2 regions of the Shewanella aegiceratis genome follow, and region 2 is predicted to be linked to the other one. Evidence: predicted binding sites of a transcription regulator. Region 2 holds the regulator's gene; the other holds the start of a gene.

Region 1 (9,496 bases), 1.6 Mb from region 2:
ATTGAGGGTATCTAGCCCTGTCATTCCCTTCATGTTGAGGTCCAGTAGCACGATGTCCGGTTCGTTTTCGGCAATTGCCGACAGGGCATCTAGGCCGCTGCCTGCTTCACCAAATAGGGTGAAGTCTGAGTCAGAGGTGATAAGTTGACAGATCCCGCGACGTAGCAGGGGATGATCGTCTACAACCAAAACTGAATATGGTTTGCCCATTTTATTGCCTCCACTGAGGTCTGTTTTATTTAAAAATTAGTATCTTATATCACCAGCATCCCTACTGGCGCGGCTCTTGTTCGGGCGGGAAAAGCAAGGTGACCGTGGTTCCGCCCTGTTCATTGCTGCTGAAGTCTACCACACCCGAGAGGCGACTTGCGCGTTCATGCATGATTCCTATGCCAAAATGTTGATCCCTCTCCTTGAGCTTCTCCAGGCCGACGCCGTCGTCGCTGATGCTGATCTTGACGTTATTGCCGCTGCGGGTGCAACAGATATGAATATGATCCGCCTGGGCATGCTTGATGGCGTTGAGGGTCGCCTCACGGGTGAGCTGCAACACATGAATGTGTTGATGAGCACCAAGCAGTTGAATAGGCAGCTTGTCTTCCAGGGTGATCTTGGCGGTAGTTTGTCCCCTGAGCTGGTCGAGCATCATCTCGATCGCATGATTGAGGTTGGGATCTTTAATGGTCAGACGGAAGGTAGATAGCAGCTCACGTAGCTGCACATAGGCGGTGTTGACCCCTTCGTTGATCTCCTTGAGCTGCTCCTCTACCTGGGGGCTGCGGCACTGGCTGTCCAGCCCCTTGGAGAGCAGGTTGACCTGGATCTTGAGAAATGAGAGTAGCTGACCCAGAGAGTCGTGCAGCTCGCGGGCGATCACGCCGCGCTCCTCCATCAGTGCCAGCTGCTGGCGCTGCTCGCCGGCGTTATAGATGACAATAGAGCGGGCCAGCATGATGGCGAAGTTCTCGAACAGGGGATGATTGATCTCGCCCAGGGCAGTGACCTCAAGATAGCCCAGTTCGTTGTCGGCAAATTTTAGCGGGAAACGGGTCTGGCTACGCGAGGCGATGGGCCAGCCGCCGTCGGCATCTATGTAGAGCTTCTCCTTGTCATCCTGGGCGATCACCAGGCGCAGGAAGCTGTTGGGTTCGTGGGCCCTGAGCTGATTTAGCGCTTGTTTCAGGGTACTGATCTCCAGCTTGCCCGAGTGCAGCATCACCAAGTTGTCGTAGAGCAGTTTGAGCTCGTTGTTGGCGCGGGTGAGGGCGAAGGTTTTCTCTTTGACCTGATTTTCCAGGTTGTTATAGAGGGTCGACAGCTCTCTGGCACTGGTGGCCAGCGCGTTGCTTAGCGAGCTGAGCTCGATATATTCGCTATCTGGCATGGTGACATCGAACTCTCCCTTAGAGATGGTGTTGGCCGACTCCATCAACTGATTGAGGGGAGTGACCACCTTACGCTTGGTAAAGCGTACGGCAAAGAAAGCGATCAGTAACATGAGGCCCAGGCCGGTGATCTGGCTGGCGGCCAGCAGCTTGAGCTTAAAGGCGGCGAATTCCTCGGTTTCCAGCACGAAGAGATCTATGGTGTCGACGAAATCTTTGAGGGCGGAGACATAGAGGCGTGAGTTCTCCTCTTCGATATATTGCTTCATCACCTGCCACTTCTGGATAACCAACAGGTACTGGGAGGCGAGATCGTCCGGCGTCATCCAGTCGAGTGAGCGTTTCAGTGCATCCGAGTGGAGGGTGGCCTCAAACTCTCTAATTTTGTCGTCGGCTCCCTCGCTGCCGGAGTTGGCGTAAAACATCAGACGGTAACTCTGCATACGCAGAGAGCCGGAGGCGTTGATTGCTCTGGCGTCTCCCAGGCTATAAGCCAAATTAGCTATGGCGAAGGTGGCGAGTCCACTGGAAAGTAAAATTAAGGCCAGCATTAACCTTAATATGGTGGAGGTGAGGCTGCCTTTCTTCATGTATTAGAACTCATTAAATTATAGGGAAAAATCGGAAATTTGGACTATGATACTTGTTTAGCAATTGCTGATAAAATTAACAAGGTGATAAAAATGTGACCAACAACACATTCACATTATGATCTGCCTCAAGTTTTAACCCGGATACCCCATAAGGGGTATATTTTTAACGGGGTTAAGGGACTAACTTTGGCCTTGGAGATGTTGTGGTTTTTAAGACTACTATAAAAAGTAACACGGAGATGAGATGGTGAGAACATTAACTACAAAAACCTTTGCACTGAGTGCTTTGGTCGCCGCTGGCCTGATGGCTACCGGCGTGATGGCAAGTGACAAGACTGAGCCACGTAACGAAGTCTACAAAGACAAGTTTTCTAAGCAGTACAACAGCTGGCATGACACAGCCGAAAGCAAAGAAGTTGTCGATATGCTTGAAGAAGTGCCTAGCCTGGTTGTGTTGTGGGCGGGTTACGGCTTCGCCAAAGATTACAATGCCCCTCGTGGTCATATGTATGCAGTAACCGACGTACGTAACACTCTGCGTACCGGTGCGCCTAAGTCTGCCGAAGATGGCCCAATGCCAATGGCATGTTGGTCATGTAAGAGCCCAGACGTGCCTCGCGTGATCGAAGAGCAGGGCGAAGATGGCTACTTCACTGGTAAGTGGTACAAAGGCGGCGCAGAAATCGTGAACACTATCGGTTGTTCTGACTGTCACGAGAAAGGCTCTTCTAAACTGCGTATGTCTCGTCCATTCGCCGAGCGCGCCATGGCAACACTAGGCACTCCATTTGACAAGGCTTCTAAGAAAGACAAGCAGTCTATGGTGTGTGGTCAGTGTCACGTAGAGTACTACTTCGAGAAGACCAAAGATCGCAAAGGTTTTGTTAAGTTCCCTTGGGATATGGGCACAACTGTTGAGCAGATGGAAGTCTACTACGACAACATGGAGTTCAAAGACTGGACTCACGCCGTATCTAAGACGCCTATGCTGAAAGCACAGCACCCAGGCTATGAAACTTGGCAGCTAGGCGTACACGGTAAGAACAATGTGACCTGTACTGACTGTCATATGCCTAAGGTGAAGAATGCTGAAGGCCGTAAGTTTACCGACCACAAGGTAGGTAACCCATTCGATCGCTTCGAAGAGACTTGTGCGACTTGTCATACTCAAAGCAAAGAGTTCATGGTTAACCTGACTAAAGAGCGCAAAGTTAAGGTTGCTGACCTTAAGGCACGTGCCGAGTCTCAGCTAGTTAAGGCGCACTTCGAAGCTAAAGCGGCTTGGGATGCGGGTGCAACTGAAGCTGAAATGAAGCCAATCTTAATGGATATCCGTCACGCACAATGGCGCTGGGATTATGCAACCGCCTCTCATGGTGTTGCGGCTCACGCAGCTGACGAAGCGCTACGCATCCTAGGTACTGCGGTAGATAAGGCTGGAGATGCACGCATCAAACTAGCTCAACTGCTAGCAACCAAAGGTGTTAAGCAACCTATCGCCTTCCCAGATGTTTCTACCAAGGCTAAGGCGCAAGCTGCGCTGGGTATGGACATGAACAAGTTGAATGCCGACAAGGCAGAGTTCAAGAAGACTGTATTGCCTAAGTGGGATGCCGAAGCTAAGAAGCGCGAAGCAACTTACTAATTCCCCCCCCCCTGCATAGTAAAAGCCCCGGTTATCCGGGGCTTTTTTATATCTTCACTACTTTATTTGGTCACTACTTTATCATCTTCAGCAGGGCCCTGAATCTGTCGCCACTGGCCTCAGCCTGCAGCTCGAACAACAAAGACTCGCTATTGGTCAGTAAGGCGCCGTGCTGGGTCATCATCTCACAGCCTAACTGCTTATTGGCCTCGGTTCGCGAGGAGACGGCGTCGGTCACCAAGTGCACCTCATATTCGTTGTCCAGCAGATCCCGGCAGGTCTGGTAGACGCAGATGTGGGTCTCTATGCCTGCGAGCAACACCTTGGGCCTGCCATACTGCTGCAGTGCCTGCCTGAAGGACTCGGCGTGCCAGCCGCTAAAATGAGCCTTAGGGATAGGCTGATAATGAGGCGTAAGCAGCTCGGCCAATGCCGGACTAGTGGCCCCCAGCTTATCGGGCAGCTGCTCCAGCCAGACGACAGGGATATCAAACAGCTCGGCCGCCTTTATCAGTGTGGTGAGCCGGGTTTCAAGTTCCTCAGCCTGGTGCATCAGGGTGGCCAGCTTTCCCTGAACATCGACGATGATGAGTACACATTCCTGTGGTTGCAACATAGGGCGCTCCTCTATGGGTGATGACTCCATCATACCCGGATAATTTCGCCACCCAATCCGTCATAAGTCGAATAGGCGACTGCGCTATTTTTGTGCGCTCTGTGCATAGTCGCACCTAATTGGTGCATTTATATGCAGCATGAAGGACGTCGCTATTGCTAAGCTTATGAATGTTAAGGTTTTGTAATATTGGCCTGATGATTGAATTGCCTTTGGCATCAGCAAGAATACTAAGATGAGTCGGAGGCGGTAATGAAATTAATCAGCGCAATAATCAAGCCATTCAAACTCGATGATGTGCGAGAAGCCATTGCAGGGTTGGGGATTGAGGGGATGACGGTGACCGAGGTGAAGGGGTTCGGACGTCAGAAAGGCCATACAGAGCTCTATCGTGGCGCCGAATACCAGGTGGATTTTCTGCCTAAGGTCAAACTGGATATCGCCACTAAGGCTGAAAACGTCGATCACCTTATCGAGTCCATCGTCGCGGCGGCGCATACGGGCAAGATAGGCGACGGCAAGATTTTCGTGACGGATCTCGATCAGGTGATCCGTATCCGTACCGGCGAACTCGATAACGAAGCACTTTAAGGGGGAATTCCAATGGAAGAGTTAGTAACACTAGGTGCGACAGTATCTGAGTTAAAGTTTGCTCTCGACACCTTTTATTTCTTGATCTCTGGCGCGCTGGTGATGTGGATGGCGGCCGGGTTTGCCATGTTGGAAGCGGGTCTGGTGCGCTCTAAGAACACCACAGAGATCTTAACCAAGAACGTCTGTCTCTATTCTATCGCCTGTATCATGTATCTGGTGGTGGGTTACAACATCATGTACGTGGATAACGCCGAGGGTGGCTGGTTACCATCGTTCGCCAGCCTCATTGGTGCTCAGGCAAGCGATGCCGACCACGCGCTGGAATCGGATTTCTTCTTCCAGGTGGTGTTTGTGGCGACCGCTATGTCTATCGTCTCGGGCGCCGTTGCCGAGCGTATGAAGCTGTGGGCCTTCCTGATCTTCTCTGTGGTAATGACTGGGGTTATCTATCCTGTCGAAGGTTACTGGACCTGGGGCGGCGGTTTCCTCTCCGAGGCTGGGTTTGTCGACTTCGCCGGTAGTGGCATAGTACACATGGCGGGCGCGGCGGCGGCTATCTCGGGTGTCTTGTTACTCGGCGCTCGTAAGGGCAAGTATGGCCCTAACGGTCAGGTGAATCCTATCCCAGGTTCTAACCTGCCGATGGCAACCTTAGGTATGTTCATCTTGTGGATGGGGTGGTTCGGCTTTAACGGTGGCTCTCAGCTGCTGGTGTCTGACGCCGAGAACGCGTCGGCGGTGGCGAAAATCTTCGTTAACACTAACTCTGCAGCCGCCTTTGGCGCCGTCTCTGCCCTGGTGGTCTGTAAGATGGTATGGGGTAAGGCGGACTTGACCATGATCTTAAACGGTGCCTTGGCGGGCCTGGTGGCGATCACCGCAGATCCTTTGTCGCCATCACTGCCTCTGGCCGGAGTTATCGGCATGGTTGCCGGCGGTCTGGTGGTCTTCTCCATCGTGATGTTCGACAGAGTCAAGATTGACGATCCTGTCGGTGCTATTTCGGTGCACGGTGTTGCCGGCCTGTTCGGTGTGATGCTGGTGCCGCTGTCAAATGCCGATGCGACAGTCTTGGGTCAGCTCTACGGCGCCTCGGTCATCTTCGCCTGGGTATTCGGGGTTTCCTTTGCGGCCTGGTATATCCTCAAGATCACCATGGGGATCCGTGTCTCGGAAGAGGAAGAGTACAACGGTATGGATGCATCGGATTGTGGCATAGATGCCTACCCAGAGTTTGTCTCACTCAAGAGCGCCAGTTAACGGCTAGTCAAAACAGATTACCAAAACTGATAGTAGAATTAACAGGGTCCGTACCTCATGGTGCGGACCCTGTCTTTTGTATTATGCTATCAAAAAATGCGGTGTAAGGAGCGCTAACATGAAGCAGTCTCTCTGGGTGTTGTTGTCGTTACTGGTCTCAATTCAGTTGCAGGCCGGTCAGGTGGTGGTGCGTAAGTCGAGCGAACCCTTCGACGCCTTCGCCGTGCGCGACAAGGTGCAGCAGGACTTTGAGTGGCGGGAATCCCTGCGTTTGCAGCAGCAGATCCAGATATTGCAGAGTCTGCCCTTGGGCTGCGTGCTGTTTAAGTCGCCCTATGCCTACTATCGTTGCGGCGCGAGTTTTTATCGCCCCTATCTGTATCAAACCGAGGGCCTAGACCCTCAGCAGCTCTATATTCAGGTCGATCCGCCAGTATCTCAGTGATTGTTAATATTTTGTAACGCTTTGCGTGGGGCAAAATGAAAAAGCCTACTTTATGATAGATCTTACGGTGCCCTCATCAGCGTAGGTTTAATATGAAAAGGCTAATTGAGTATAAGCGCGCTATCTTGTTGTTATTCTTCATAGTGAGCGGTTGTGCCAGCGGCCCGGGTAAGGAAACCCTCGCTAATATCGATCAGTACTTTGCCGACGATGAATTCGCGGCGGTTGCGGTTCAGGTTACGCCGGATAAGCTATTTGCGCTGCCGACTCAGGTCACGATCGATCTGCGGCAAGATTATAAGCGCAGCCGAATGGCGCGAGACTATATTGCCGCTAACTTGTGGCTAGCCAACTACATCAACGCCGATAAAGGCGGTTTCAAATACCAAGATAATCTAACAAAGATCCCGGCGGATACCTTTAATGCGCGCGCCGGTAACTGTCTGTCGTTGGTGTTACTCAGTGCCTCGCTTGCCGATGCCTTGGGGGTCGATGTCGAGTTTCAAGAGGTCGAAGTGCCGCCCGTGTGGGACAAGGCCGGTGACTTCTATCTGGTGAATGGTCACATCAATCTGCGCCTAATTCCAAGAGAGACGAGTGATACCTTCCTTGCCGACAAAAATGCGTTGCAGATAGATTTTCTGCCCGAGCGTACCATGCGTGGCTATGCCAAAAGGCGAATCGACAGAACCACTGTCATGGCGATGTTCTATAACAATGTCGCGGCCGAGTCTCTGGTGGAGGGACGTTACGACCAGGCCTATGCCTATCTGAAGCAGAGCCTGATGTTAAAGGCCGATTTTATTCCCGCCTTGAATACCCTGGCGATCCTCTATCGCTACAAGGGGTTGGATGATAGGGCGGAAAGTCTCTATAAGCTGGCGCTTTCCCGAGACAGTGAGGATATGAATGCCCTGTTTAACTATGGGGTGTTACTCGCCAGTCAAGACAGGCTAGAGGAGTGGGCCAAGGTGCATAAGACCCTTGAGCTGGTTAGGATCCGCAATCCCTATTACTACTATGACATGGCGCAGCAAGCCTACTCGGAGCATGAATATCAGACGGCGCTTACCTGGTATAAACGTGCGGTAGAGAAGGCCGATTATCGCCATGAGTTCTACTTTGGACTCTCCAGGGCCTATTGGGCCACGGGCGATGAGCGCAGGGCTAAGCTGAACATGCAAAAGGCACTTTCGCTGTCGGTGGATGAATATAATCAGCGACGTTATCAGGCCAAGCTGCAGGCGATGCAGTCCCATCAAGGGATTCATTAGTCTTTTTATTCAGAGAAAAGGTTATTCAGAGAAAAGGTTATTCAGAGACCAGTTTATTCATAGATTAAGTCTTCTATAAACCAAGGCAAACAGGCACGTATGCCTTGGTTTAATGACCGTATAATTAGTTCACTCAATGAATCGTTAGCCGCATGAATAGCTAGCGGGTTACTTGAGATCTAAAGGCATTTTTTCTGGTTCAAGTTCCGACTCAGGCTTAGACACTGGCTCTAGTTCGAGTTTGGGGGCGGGCGCAGAGGGAATGCTTTTCCTCACCTCCTCGGCTTCTTCTCTATCCAGTTGCGCAATACCCAGATCTATCTTTTGTGCTATAGACTGACTGTGGCAGGCTATCTTGCGCGGCGCCGCTGCAAATAGGGAGTGGCGAGAGGTTGGCTGCAGTGTGTCGACTCTAAACTTCAGCTGCTCACGGTAGTAGTCGAAGATGCGCCCCTCTAGGATGATGGCATCGACCCGCCCGGAAAACAGCATCATCACCTGACTCTTCTGACTATTGGATTCGCCATATTGTGGGTTACTGAGCGCCATCTGATAGAAGTCTCTACCTAAGTATTGGGTCGCGTTCTGAAACCCCATGACAGAGATCCCGGCCAGATCGGCAACCGAGTCGATGGCCAGTTTATTGCTGGTCAGGGTAAACACGCTGTTTTGGTAGCTGATTAGGCTGCGGGTGTAGTAGAGACCCGCCAAGTTTTCCGGCGCATTGATGAGGCAGTCGACATTGCCACTGGCGACCTGACGAAAGGCTCGCTTATTGGGTGACAGATAGATATGGCCGATCGATAGGGACTGCTTGGCTAACGCGGAGGCGAGACGCTCATATTGAATTCCGCTTTGACCGTTAGCAAAGAAGTAAGGGGGTATGGTGTTGCTGACCGCAAAGGAGATCTCAGTATTAGCATTTTGTGCCAGGAGTGGGTTAGAAACTAGCATAAAACCAGATGCCAGCAGCAATCTTCTCATCGGGGGGATGGTTACCTCAACAGGGGGCTGTAGCGCCATCGGCGCTGTTTCGAGAGCCTCAATGTGACTCTCTTATGACCATTAATAATCTACTATAGATAGCCTTTTGGTCGATTTCCAGATAAATGTTAACACTTTGTTTTGTTAATTCTGTTTTTTCTAGCACGCTTAGCTGAGGAAGTTTTAAATAAAAATAATAATTTAATCTTATATAACAGATGGTTATTTTTATCTTCTTTATTTTATTAATGTTTGGTTGCAATAGCTGTGGATACTGGATAAATTGAAATCAGTAGTGCAATAGAGAGACCCTTATTTAATCCAGAGCCGGAGTGGAAAATAAATATCATGTATTATCAAACTGATGACGTTCGCATTAATAAAATTAAAGAGTTGTTACCCCCTGTCGCCATCCTCGAGCGATTTCCGGCAAGCGAAAATGCATCGGCAACAGTGTTTAACGCGCGGCAGAATATTCACAATATCCTGAAAAAAGAAGATGATCGTCTGTTGGTGATCATTGGACCCTGTTCTATCCACGACCCTAAGGCGGCGCTGGAATATGGTGAGAGACTCGCCAAATTGCGCGAGCAATATAAGGATCAACTCGAGGTCGTGATGCGCGTCTATTTCGAGAAACCGCGCACCACTGTGGGCTGGAAGGGCCTGATCAATGACCCTTACATGGACAATAGCTTCA
Region 2 (9,496 bases):
TGCTGCTGATAATGGTTGAGGCTGGCGGTGAGGGCATGAAATTCCTGGGTGGCATCCTTGGAGACGCGAAAACTCTGGTCGCCCTCCGAGTCCTCGAGCTGCTCGCTGATGGCGCGAATGGGCGCGATAAGCCTGCGGGTGAGCAATGTGATGGCAAAGCCGAACAGGGCAAACAACATCAGGGTGACGGCCAGGATCACCAGGCTGATATTGTTCCATTCGTTACGGCTCAGCTCTACCTGCTCGGCATTCATCACCAGAATCAGGGGATGTGTCGCCTCGCCTTCGCCATATTGGCCGCGAAAGATGAAGATATCCTCCTTGAAGGTATCGTGCAGTTCATCGAGAAAACCGACGGGCAGATCGACAATGCCTTGATATTCATCGGGTAAGCTGGCTGCATCGTTATAGGCGACGATAGTGGTGCTCAACACCAGCGGCGACTCGGCGCCCTGCTCGAATGCCGCCTTAGCACTAGGCGCTATCTGCTCCAGACTGCGGCGGTTGAGCTCATCTTCGACCCAGTAGAGGATAAATATACTGAGCAGGTAGAGGATGGCGGCCACCAAGAGGGCGATCCCCCCGAAGTAGAAACTTAGCTTGCGAGTCAGACTCTTGGCGGTTTTTTGCACCTGTGGGGCCTCTATTGATTCACGTCTAACCGAAAGCCTATCTTAGGCACGGTGAGTATGATGGGGGTGTCGAAGGGTTTATCCACCTGATTTCTCAGCTGGTACATATGGCTGCGCAAGATGTCGCTGTTGGGCGGTTCTTCCCCCCACAGGTGCTGCACTATCTCCTCACGTTTTACCACGTTAGGCGCGCGGGAGATCAGCAGGTGGAGGATCTGATAGCAGCTTGGGGTCAGCTGTAGCTTCTTGCCATCACGATAGGCGGTGTGCTCGGCGATGTTGAGGGTGAGCGGCCCGCACTGCTGACAGCCCTGGGCGACGCGCCCGAGCTGACGCTTAATCAACGCCAGCAGGCGTACATGTAGCTCATCGAGATCGAAGGGTTTGGTCAGATAGTCGTCGGCGCCACTATGAAAGCCTTGCAGCAGATCTTGTTTGTCGTCCAGCGCCGTCAGCATCAATATGGGCACGCTGGAGCCCTGCTGACGTAGGGCCTTGGCCACGGCGTAGCCGTCCATCTTGGGCAGCATGAGATCCAGCACTATGGCGTCGAAGTGCCCTTCGGTGGCGAGGCGCAGGCCGAGCTCGCCATTGCTGGCATAATCCACCTGAGCTCCTTGGGATTCGAGATAGTCCCCCAGGACACCGGCGACATCGGCATTATCTTCTATGATGAGTATTTGAGTATTTTGCATGACAGTTCTCTGGCCGGATGACTCTACCTATCCTAGCGTGAAAAAGATGTCGATAACATTGAAATTCAAGCGCATCCGATTGAGCTTTGAGATGCGCCTAGGTGTCAATGCAGCAGGAACAGGGTCGCCAGGCCGAGGAAGGCGAACAGGCCGATCACATCAGTGACCGTGGTCAGCACCATGCCACCGGCCAGTGCGGGATCGACATTGAATTTCTTCAGCAGCAGTGGGATACAGGCGCCGGCCAGACCGGCCACCGTCATGTTGATCAGCATGGCGCCGCCGATCAGTCCGCCCAGGGCAATGTCGCCCTTCCACAGCCAGACGGCGGCAAATACCAGCATGGACCAGAGCAGGCCGTTGAGAAAGCCGATGGCCAGTTCCTTACCGATCAGCCAGCGGGAGTTACTCTGGCCTATCTGCCCCAGGGCGATACCGCGGATCACCAGCGCCAGGGTCTGGTTGCCGGCGACGCCACCCATGCTGGGGACTATGGTCATCAAGATGGCGATGGTGGCAAACTGCTCCAGGGTGTTCTCGAACATGTTGCTGACCGAGGCGGCCAGCAGGGCGGCAAACAGGTTGATGGTCAGCCAGAGGGAGCGCCTCAGGGTACTCTTGACCACTGGGCCGAAGGTATCTGTGTCGTCGTCCATCCCCGCCATCCCCATCATGGAGTGTTCGGCATCTTCACGGATCACGTCGACGATATCATCGATGGTGATACGCCCCAGCAGACGGTTGGTCTCCTCTTCGACCACGGGGGCCGAGACCCAGTCGTGACGCTCGAACAGCTGGGCGACTTCGCCGTCATCCATACCCACGGGGATCCCTTCGAGATCGTCGTTCATGATCTCCCGCACCGAGGCATTGGGGTCGCAGGTCAGCAGGTCGGTAATGCGCACACCGCCCAGCAGGCTGTCGCGCTTATCCACCACATAGAGGGTATCGGTGGCATCGGGCAGCTCGCCGCGGATCCTCAGGTAACGCAGGATCACGTCTATGGTGACATCGGGGCGCACGGTGACAGTATCCGTGTTCATGATACTGCCGGCAGTGTCTTCCGGGTAGGAAAGGGCTTGCTCCACCCTGGCTCTGTCTTGCGCCGTCATCGACTGCAACACCTGATTGAAGACGCTGTCGGGCAGACTACGCAGTATGTAGGCCAGATCGTCCGTGTCCATGCCTTCGGCTGCCTTGGCGACGCGCTCGGGGCTCATCTGGGTGATCAGGGTATCTTTGAGTTCTTCGCCCAGCTCGTCGAGGATCTCCCCCGTGTGCTGTTGATCGATTAGCTGCCAGAGCACCTGACGGGTGCGCGGCGGCGAAGATTCCAGGATAAAGGCGATATCAGAGGCGGCCATGTCGTGCAGCATGCTGCGCACATGGACAAACATGCCGCTGCCTAAGGCTTGAGTGAGCTGATTAAGGCGTTGATCTGTGGTTTCACTATCTAACACTTCGATCGGCATAGCTCCTCCTTTGGCAGTTGATTGAACGGCTTGGGTGGTAGGCTTGTAAGTCTATGATAAGTATAGGACGAAATTAAGCGGGCACCGCAAAGCGAGCCGATTATACGGCCTCATCGAATTTGGCGTCAATAAGGGCGCTGATGGCATCTAAGGCCGCCTGGGCATCTTTGCCTTCGCTGGTGATGGTGATGGTTTTACCCATGCCGGTTTCGAGCATCAGGAGGCCGAGTACACTGGCGGCGGAGGCCTGTTTATCGCCCTGGATCAGGGTGACCTCGGCGTCAAACTTAGCGGCGAGCACCGCCAGCTTGGTCGCCGCTCTGGCGTGCAGGCCCAACTTGTTGCAGATGGTCAGCTCGCGAGCCAACTTAGTCATGCTTTAGTTCTCTGTGGCGCGCCTGAACCTTATGCTTGCCCTTGTTGAACAGCTTGGCGAGCTGGTCGGTCACATAGACAGATCTGTGTTGGCCGCCGGTGCAGCCGATGGCGATGGTGAGGTAGCTGCGGTTGTTGCGCTCCAGGTGAGGCAACCAGGTTTCCAGCAGGTTTTCGATCTGCCAGATGAACTTGTTGACCAGTGGCTGCTGACTCAGAAACTGCTGCACTGGCTCATCCAGGCCGGTCAGAGGCCTTAGCTCAGGTTCCCAATGGGGATTGGGCAGGAAGCGCACGTCGAACATGAAGTCGGCTTCGGTCGGCATGCCATATTTAAAGCCGAAGGACTCGAAGTTGATCACCAGCTCCTTGTCGACCGTGCCCAGCAGGATCTCGCGCACCTTGTCGCTCAACTCATAGATGTTGAGGTTAGAGGTGTCGATATAGTGATCCACGAGTTTGGCGATGGGGTCGAGCAACTTGCCCTCGAGCTGAATTGCCTCCTTGAGGGAGACCTTAGAGCGTGACAGCGGGTGTAGTCTGCGGGTCTCGCTATAGCGCTTGAGCAGCACATTGTCGCTGGAGTTCAGGAAGAAACTTAAGATTTCGGTATCTTTGGGGAGCTTGGCCAGCTGTTTTTCCAGCTGGATCTCTTCGCTGGGCATGTTGCGCACATCGACGCTGATGGCCACGAGATCGCTGCGTCCCTTGAGCTGCTCCAGCAGGGACTCCATCATCTGCAAGGGCAGATTGTCGACACAGTAGTAGCCTAGATCTTCTAGGACCCTGAGTGCGACGGATTTTCCCGATCCTGAGCGTCCGGATACCAAAACCAATTTCATTGGGTGATCACCTGATAGAGTTCGGATTCATCTTGTGTCTTTCTTAGCTGCTTCATGATCGCCTTATCATTGAGCTTCTCGGCCATAGCGGCCAGGGTGCTAAGATGTTGCTCGCATTGATCTGCGGGCACCAATAACGCAAAAAGGATATCGACGGGCTGATTGTCAATGGCATCGAATGCGATTGGTTCAGCACATTTCACCAGTACGGCCACGGGTTGATCTATGTTAGTCAGCCGTCCGTGAGGAATCGCGATACCATTGCCTATACCTGTGCTGCCCATTTTCTCTCGAGCCAGAAGGCTTTCAAATATTTCTTGAGAGGAGAGGGTGGGGTACTGGACAGCGGCTAAGTCGCTGATAAGCTCCAGTACCTTTTTCTTACTGCCCGGAGTGGCGCAGGTGGTGCACTCCGGCCGCAGGATGGTACTCAGTTCCATCGTTAATGTTTAGTAAGCTTCTCTTTGTGTTTAATGACCTGACGATCGAGTTTGTCAATCAGGGAGTCTATCGCGGCATACATGTCCGCATGTTCGGATGTTGCGAACACTTCTCCGCCACGGAGATGTAACTTTGCCTCAACCTTCTGTTGCAACTTTTCGACATTTAATACAACGTGCACATTATTGATCTGATCGAAATGACGTTCAAGCTTTGTGAATTTCTCTTCGATGTAGCTTCGTAGAGATTGGGTGATCTCGATATGGTGCCCAGTCAGGTTTATTTGCATAAAGATAGTCCTCCAGTTTCCAGGTTTGTTTTATAAGCTCTTGCGCTGATTCGAGGGCGGTATAAGCATTGCCTCGCGATACTTGGCAATGGTGCGTCTAGCCACCTTAATACCCTGTTCGGCCAAGAGTTGAGCCATCTTGCTGTCGCTCAATGGCTTTTTCTGGTTTTCCGCAGCAACCAGCTTCTTAATGAAGGCACGTATTGCTGTTGAAGAGCACTCTCCGCCATCGTCGGTACCGACGTGACTGGAGAAGAAGTATTTAAGCTCGAAGATCCCTCTCGGGGTATGCATATATTTTTGCGTGGTCACACGCGAGATGGTGGATTCATGCATCTCCACCGCCTCGGCGATGTCGTTAAGTACCATGGGCTTCATCGCCTCTTCGCCAAATTCGAAGAAACCTTGCTGGAAGTCGACGATACAGTTGGTCACCTTGAGCAGGGTCTCGTTGCGACTCTCCAGGCTCTTGAGGAACCATTTGGCTTCCTGCAGGTGACCGCGAATAAACTGGCCATCCGCCTGACTCTTAGTGCTGCGGGCCATGGCGGCATACTGTTGGTTGACGTTGATCTTGGGCATGCTGTCTGGGTTGAGCTCGACTACCCAGCGTCCCTTCTTCTTGGTGACGGTCACATCCGGGATCACGTACTCGTCGCGGCTGGCGGTGATGGCGAGGCCGGGACGGGGATTCAGGGTCTGGATCAGGGCTATGGCATCCCTCAGCTCATCTTCCTTGAGCTTGGTTTTGCGCATCAGCAGACGGAAGTCGCGTCCGGCGATGAGATCCAGGTGCTCCTTGATCAGCATGCGGGCGTTGGCGATGTGCGGCGTGTCGTCGCTGTATTGGGCTAGCTGAATCGTCAGACATTCGCTGAGGTCGCGGGCCGCCACACCAATAGGGTCGAAGTGTTGTACCCGTTTGAGCACCGCCTCGACCTCGTCTAGTTCGATCTCTGGGTCGCCCATGGCCTCGAGAATATCTTCGCAGGTCTGGGTCAGGTAACCGCGCTCGTCGATGGCGTCGATGATGGCGGTGGCGATGGCCAGGTCGTTATCGGAAAAAGGGGTCAGGTTCTTCTGCCATTCCAGGTGTTCATACAGACCTTCGCTGGTCTCGCCCTGAAAAGGCATGTCGTCGTCGCGCATGGCGCCCGAGCTTGAGTTTGGCGAGGCAGTGTAGACCTCATCCCAGGTGGTATCCACCGGCAGCTCGTCTGGCATTGAGTCTTGAGTCAGGGCGTCTGAGGTCTCGACCCCTGAGTTATCCTGGCTCGAATCCAGCTCTATCTTGTCGTCGTACTTGTTGTCGAAGCTGTCGCTGACGCTATCGTCTTGCAGCTCGATGCTGGCGCTCTCCTGCTCTTCATCCAACTCCAGTAGCGGGTTGGATTCTAATGCCTGCTGGATCTCCTGCTGCAACTCTAATGACGACAACTGCAACAGACGTATGGCCTGTTGTAGCTGGGGCGTCATGGTGAGATGCTGACCCATTTTGAGCTGAAGTGACGCTTTCATCGTACTGCTATTCCCTTGTTTCTAATTATAAAATGAGAAAGCTCTGGCTATATGTGCCGGACAAATATATCGGATAGTGCCTAAGGCCACAATTAACGCATGGTATTTCCTCTGTGGCCCCATTATAAGATTAACTATAGCTTGAATTGTTCACCTAAGTACACTGCTCGTACTTGCTGGTTGTCTAAGATTTCGGCGGGTGTGCCCTCGGCGATCAGATTACCATGGCTGACGATATAGGCTTTCTCGCAGACGTCTAATGTTTCGCGCACGTTATGGTCGGTGATCAACACCCCCAGGCCGCGATTCTTAAGCTGCTCGATGATCTTCTTGATGTCGATGACCGAGATAGGATCGACACCGGCGAACGGCTCGTCGAGAAGAATAAACTTAGGGTTGGCAGCAAGCGCCCTGGCGATCTCCACCCGGCGACGTTCACCGCCCGAGAGCGCCATGCCGTGGCTGTCACGGATATGGGTGATGTGAAACTCTTCCAGCAGGTGTTCCAGCTCCTCTTCGCGGCCATCGTTATTAAGATCGCTGCGGGTCTGGAGCACGGCCATGATGTTGTCTCGCACCGAGAGCTTACGGAAGATGCTGGCTTCCTGGGGCAGGTAGCCTATGCCTTTGCGGGCGCGCAGGTGCATGGGGTCTAGCGTCAGGTCGTCATCGTCGATAAAGATGCGGCCCTTGTCGCTCTGTACCAGGCCGACGACCATGTAAAAGGTGGTGGTCTTGCCGGCGCCGTTTGGCCCCAGCAGGCCGACGATCTGCCCGGTCTTGACCGTGAGGCTCACGTCTTGGACAACGGCACGACTCTTATAGCTCTTGGCGAGGTTCTCCGCCTTCAAGATCAGGTCTGTCATTGTTTTTCCTGTTCTGGTTTCTTCTCGGGCTTCTGCTCTGGCTGGATCTGTTCCTGATAGTTTTCAGGCTGAATGATGGTGATCACTCTGTCTTTGCCTGTGCTCTCGGCGATCAGCTGTTGCTGCTCTATGTTGTAGCGGATCTGCGAACCCGTGACCTGGCTGCCTTCCTGTTCCAGGGTGGCGTCGCCGATCAGTGTCAGGGTGCGGCTGGAAAGCTCGTAACGTATCTCCTTGGCGCTGGCCGAGGCGGGACGGCCATCTTCCATCACCTGAGAGTAAGTGGCCGGGTTGCCGGTGGCGATCAGTATCTTGCCGCTGTTCTTCTCTTTGCTGAAGGCGCGTAGTTCACTGGCCAATATCTTGATTGAGCCTTGGGTGACCTCGACCGGACCGTGGAAGATGATCTGGTTGTTCTTAATGTCGGCTTCCTGGCTGGCGGCAGAGATCTTAACCTCTTGCAGCAGGTCGTTTACCTTGGCATGGGCGCCAATACTGACCAGGGGCAGCAGGCCCGCAAGAATAAGGCTATTTAGTTTCATATGTTCCTTCTACCTGACTCGTCAGTTTTATATTTTGGGCGTTGAGATCGGCATATAGGCCTTCCCCCGTGATGAGGAAATCACGCCCTGTGATCCGAATGCTTCTGTCGGATGTCATAATCATAGTATTGAGATCCAGCTCCAGATAGGTGGTCTCTATGGTCTGAATCGGTTCCTCTGGGCTAATGGCATCAATGATAACATTATTTTCCAGGGTGACCCGTCCGCTATTTTTGTCCAATGTGCCCTTGGTGGATCTCAGGCGCCACTGGGCATCGCCGTTGTCGGGGTAGACCAGATAGATGGGCTGGGTAAAGTAGGTCTGGTTGCGCTCGGCGTAGTGCTCCATGTGACTGGCCGATACCCGGCTGTTGATGCCACCCTCATCATTGTATTGCACGCTCTTGAGATCCCGAACTATGTAGTCGGGACGATCGACATTATCCAGGGCCAGATCTTCGCTGCCCTTTTTCGACTGAACCTGCCAATAGAGGATCAGTGCTGTGCCGAAGAAGGCGATGATCGCCAGCGTGACTCTGTTCATATGCTCATTCCGTGGGCTGAGGCAAACTTATCCTGGCTGAGCAGGATGAGATCCGTCAGTTCACGCAGCGCGCCGTGGCCGCCCTTGATATGGGTAACCATGTCGGCGTGTTGGCGCACAAAGGGATGACCGTCGGCCACGCACACAGACAGGCCCACCTTCTCCATTACGGGCAGATCCACCATGTCATCGCCGATATAGGCGACTTCCTCAGGCGTCACTTTATAGTGGTTAAGCAGCTCCTGATAAGGCTCGAGCTTGTTGTCGACGCCCTGGTAGATGTGGGTGATACCCAGGGCCGTCATGCGATCTTCCACTATCTGCGACTTACGCCCAGTGATGATGGCCACCGGAATATCGCTGGTTAGTAGCGAGCGTACGCCATAGCCGTCGCGGGTATGGAAGGTCTTGAGTTCGTCGCCCGAGTTGCTCATATAGACCAGACCGTCGGAGAAGACGCCGTCGACGTCGCAGATTAACAGTTTGATCTGTTTAGCCTTCTGCCAGACTACGTCGGTTATCGGGCCATAAAAACCTTGATGTGCCATGTTAGATCACCCCCGCCTTGACCATGTCCAGCATGTTGAGTGCACCAATCGGCTTCTGCTGCTCGTCGGTGACGATCAGGCCGTTGATCTCTTTCTCGTCCATCACCTTGAGGGCCTGGGCGGCTAAGATGCCTTCGCTGACGGTGACGCAGCCATGGGTCATCACCTCTGAGATGGAGGTCTTGCGCAGGTTGATCTCGGCGTCGATCACCCGGCGCAGATCGCCGTCGGTGAAGATGCCGACCAGCAGGCCCTGGCTGTTGACTACGCCAGTCATGCCCAGCCCCTTCTTGGAGATCTCATACAGGGCCTCAGTGATACAGATATCTTCGGCCACCAGAGGCAAGTCATCACCCTTGTGCATCACGTCGCTCACCTTGAGCAGCAGCTTGCGTCCCAGGCTACCGCCGGGGTGGGAGAGGGCAAAATCATCTTTGGTGAAGCCTCTGGCCTGCAGCAGGGCCACCGCCAGGGCATCGCCCATGACGAGCGTCGCCGTGGTGCTCGAAGTCGGCGCAAGCCCGAGCGGGCAGGCCTCTTCCGGTACCTCGATACACAGATGGACCACAGAATGCTTGGCCATGTTGGATTCGGGTTTGCCCGTCACCGCGATGACAGGCAATCCCATACGCTTGATAACAGGCATCAGGGTTAAAATTTCGCTGGCCTCACCCGAGTTGGAGATGGCGAGCACGATATCGTTCTCGCTAAGCACGCCCAGGTCGCCATGGC

What was found. Region 2 encodes sigma-54, which starts transcription at its own class of promoters, with help from an activator protein. Its sites were predicted from a motif close to GTTGGCACGNNNNTNGNNT; they were not measured.
Region 1: the regulator sigma-54 is predicted to act here: its motif matches at 4,428-4,446, upstream of K0H80_RS04290 (P-II family nitrogen regulator).

Annotation. Positions count from the first base shown of each region.
Region 1 is NZ_CP080416.1:958,933-968,428, forward strand. Features, by position in the region: gene K0H80_RS04270 (response regulator) at 1-210, opposite strand, end outside; gene narQ (nitrate/nitrite two-component system sensor histidine kinase NarQ) at 272-1,975, opposite strand; gene nrfA (ammonia-forming nitrite reductase cytochrome c552 subunit) at 2,223-3,623, shown strand; gene K0H80_RS04285 (hydrolase) at 3,697-4,239, opposite strand; gene K0H80_RS04290 (P-II family nitrogen regulator) at 4,492-4,830, shown strand; gene K0H80_RS04295 (ammonium transporter) at 4,843-6,093, shown strand; gene K0H80_RS04300 (hypothetical protein) at 6,212-6,538, shown strand; gene K0H80_RS04305 (tetratricopeptide repeat protein) at 6,631-7,812, shown strand; gene K0H80_RS04310 (substrate-binding periplasmic protein) at 7,981-8,796, opposite strand; gene aroG (3-deoxy-7-phosphoheptulonate synthase AroG) at 9,145-9,496, shown strand, end outside.
Region 2 is NZ_CP080416.1:3,883,671-3,893,166, reverse strand. Features, by position in the region: gene K0H80_RS16915 (sensor histidine kinase) at 1-632, opposite strand, end outside; gene K0H80_RS16910 (response regulator transcription factor) at 644-1,327, opposite strand; gene mgtE (magnesium transporter) at 1,432-2,799, opposite strand; gene K0H80_RS16900 (HPr family phosphocarrier protein) at 2,900-3,175, opposite strand; gene rapZ (RNase adapter RapZ) at 3,168-4,016, opposite strand; gene ptsN (PTS IIA-like nitrogen regulatory protein PtsN) at 4,013-4,456, opposite strand; gene hpf (ribosome hibernation promoting factor) at 4,459-4,746, opposite strand; gene K0H80_RS16880 (RNA polymerase factor sigma-54) at 4,777-6,264, opposite strand; gene lptB (LPS export ABC transporter ATP-binding protein) at 6,399-7,130, opposite strand; gene lptA (lipopolysaccharide transport periplasmic protein LptA) at 7,127-7,672, opposite strand; gene lptC (LPS export ABC transporter periplasmic protein LptC) at 7,659-8,216, opposite strand; gene kdsC (3-deoxy-manno-octulosonate-8-phosphatase KdsC) at 8,213-8,764, opposite strand; gene K0H80_RS16855 (KpsF/GutQ family sugar-phosphate isomerase) at 8,766-9,496, opposite strand, start outside.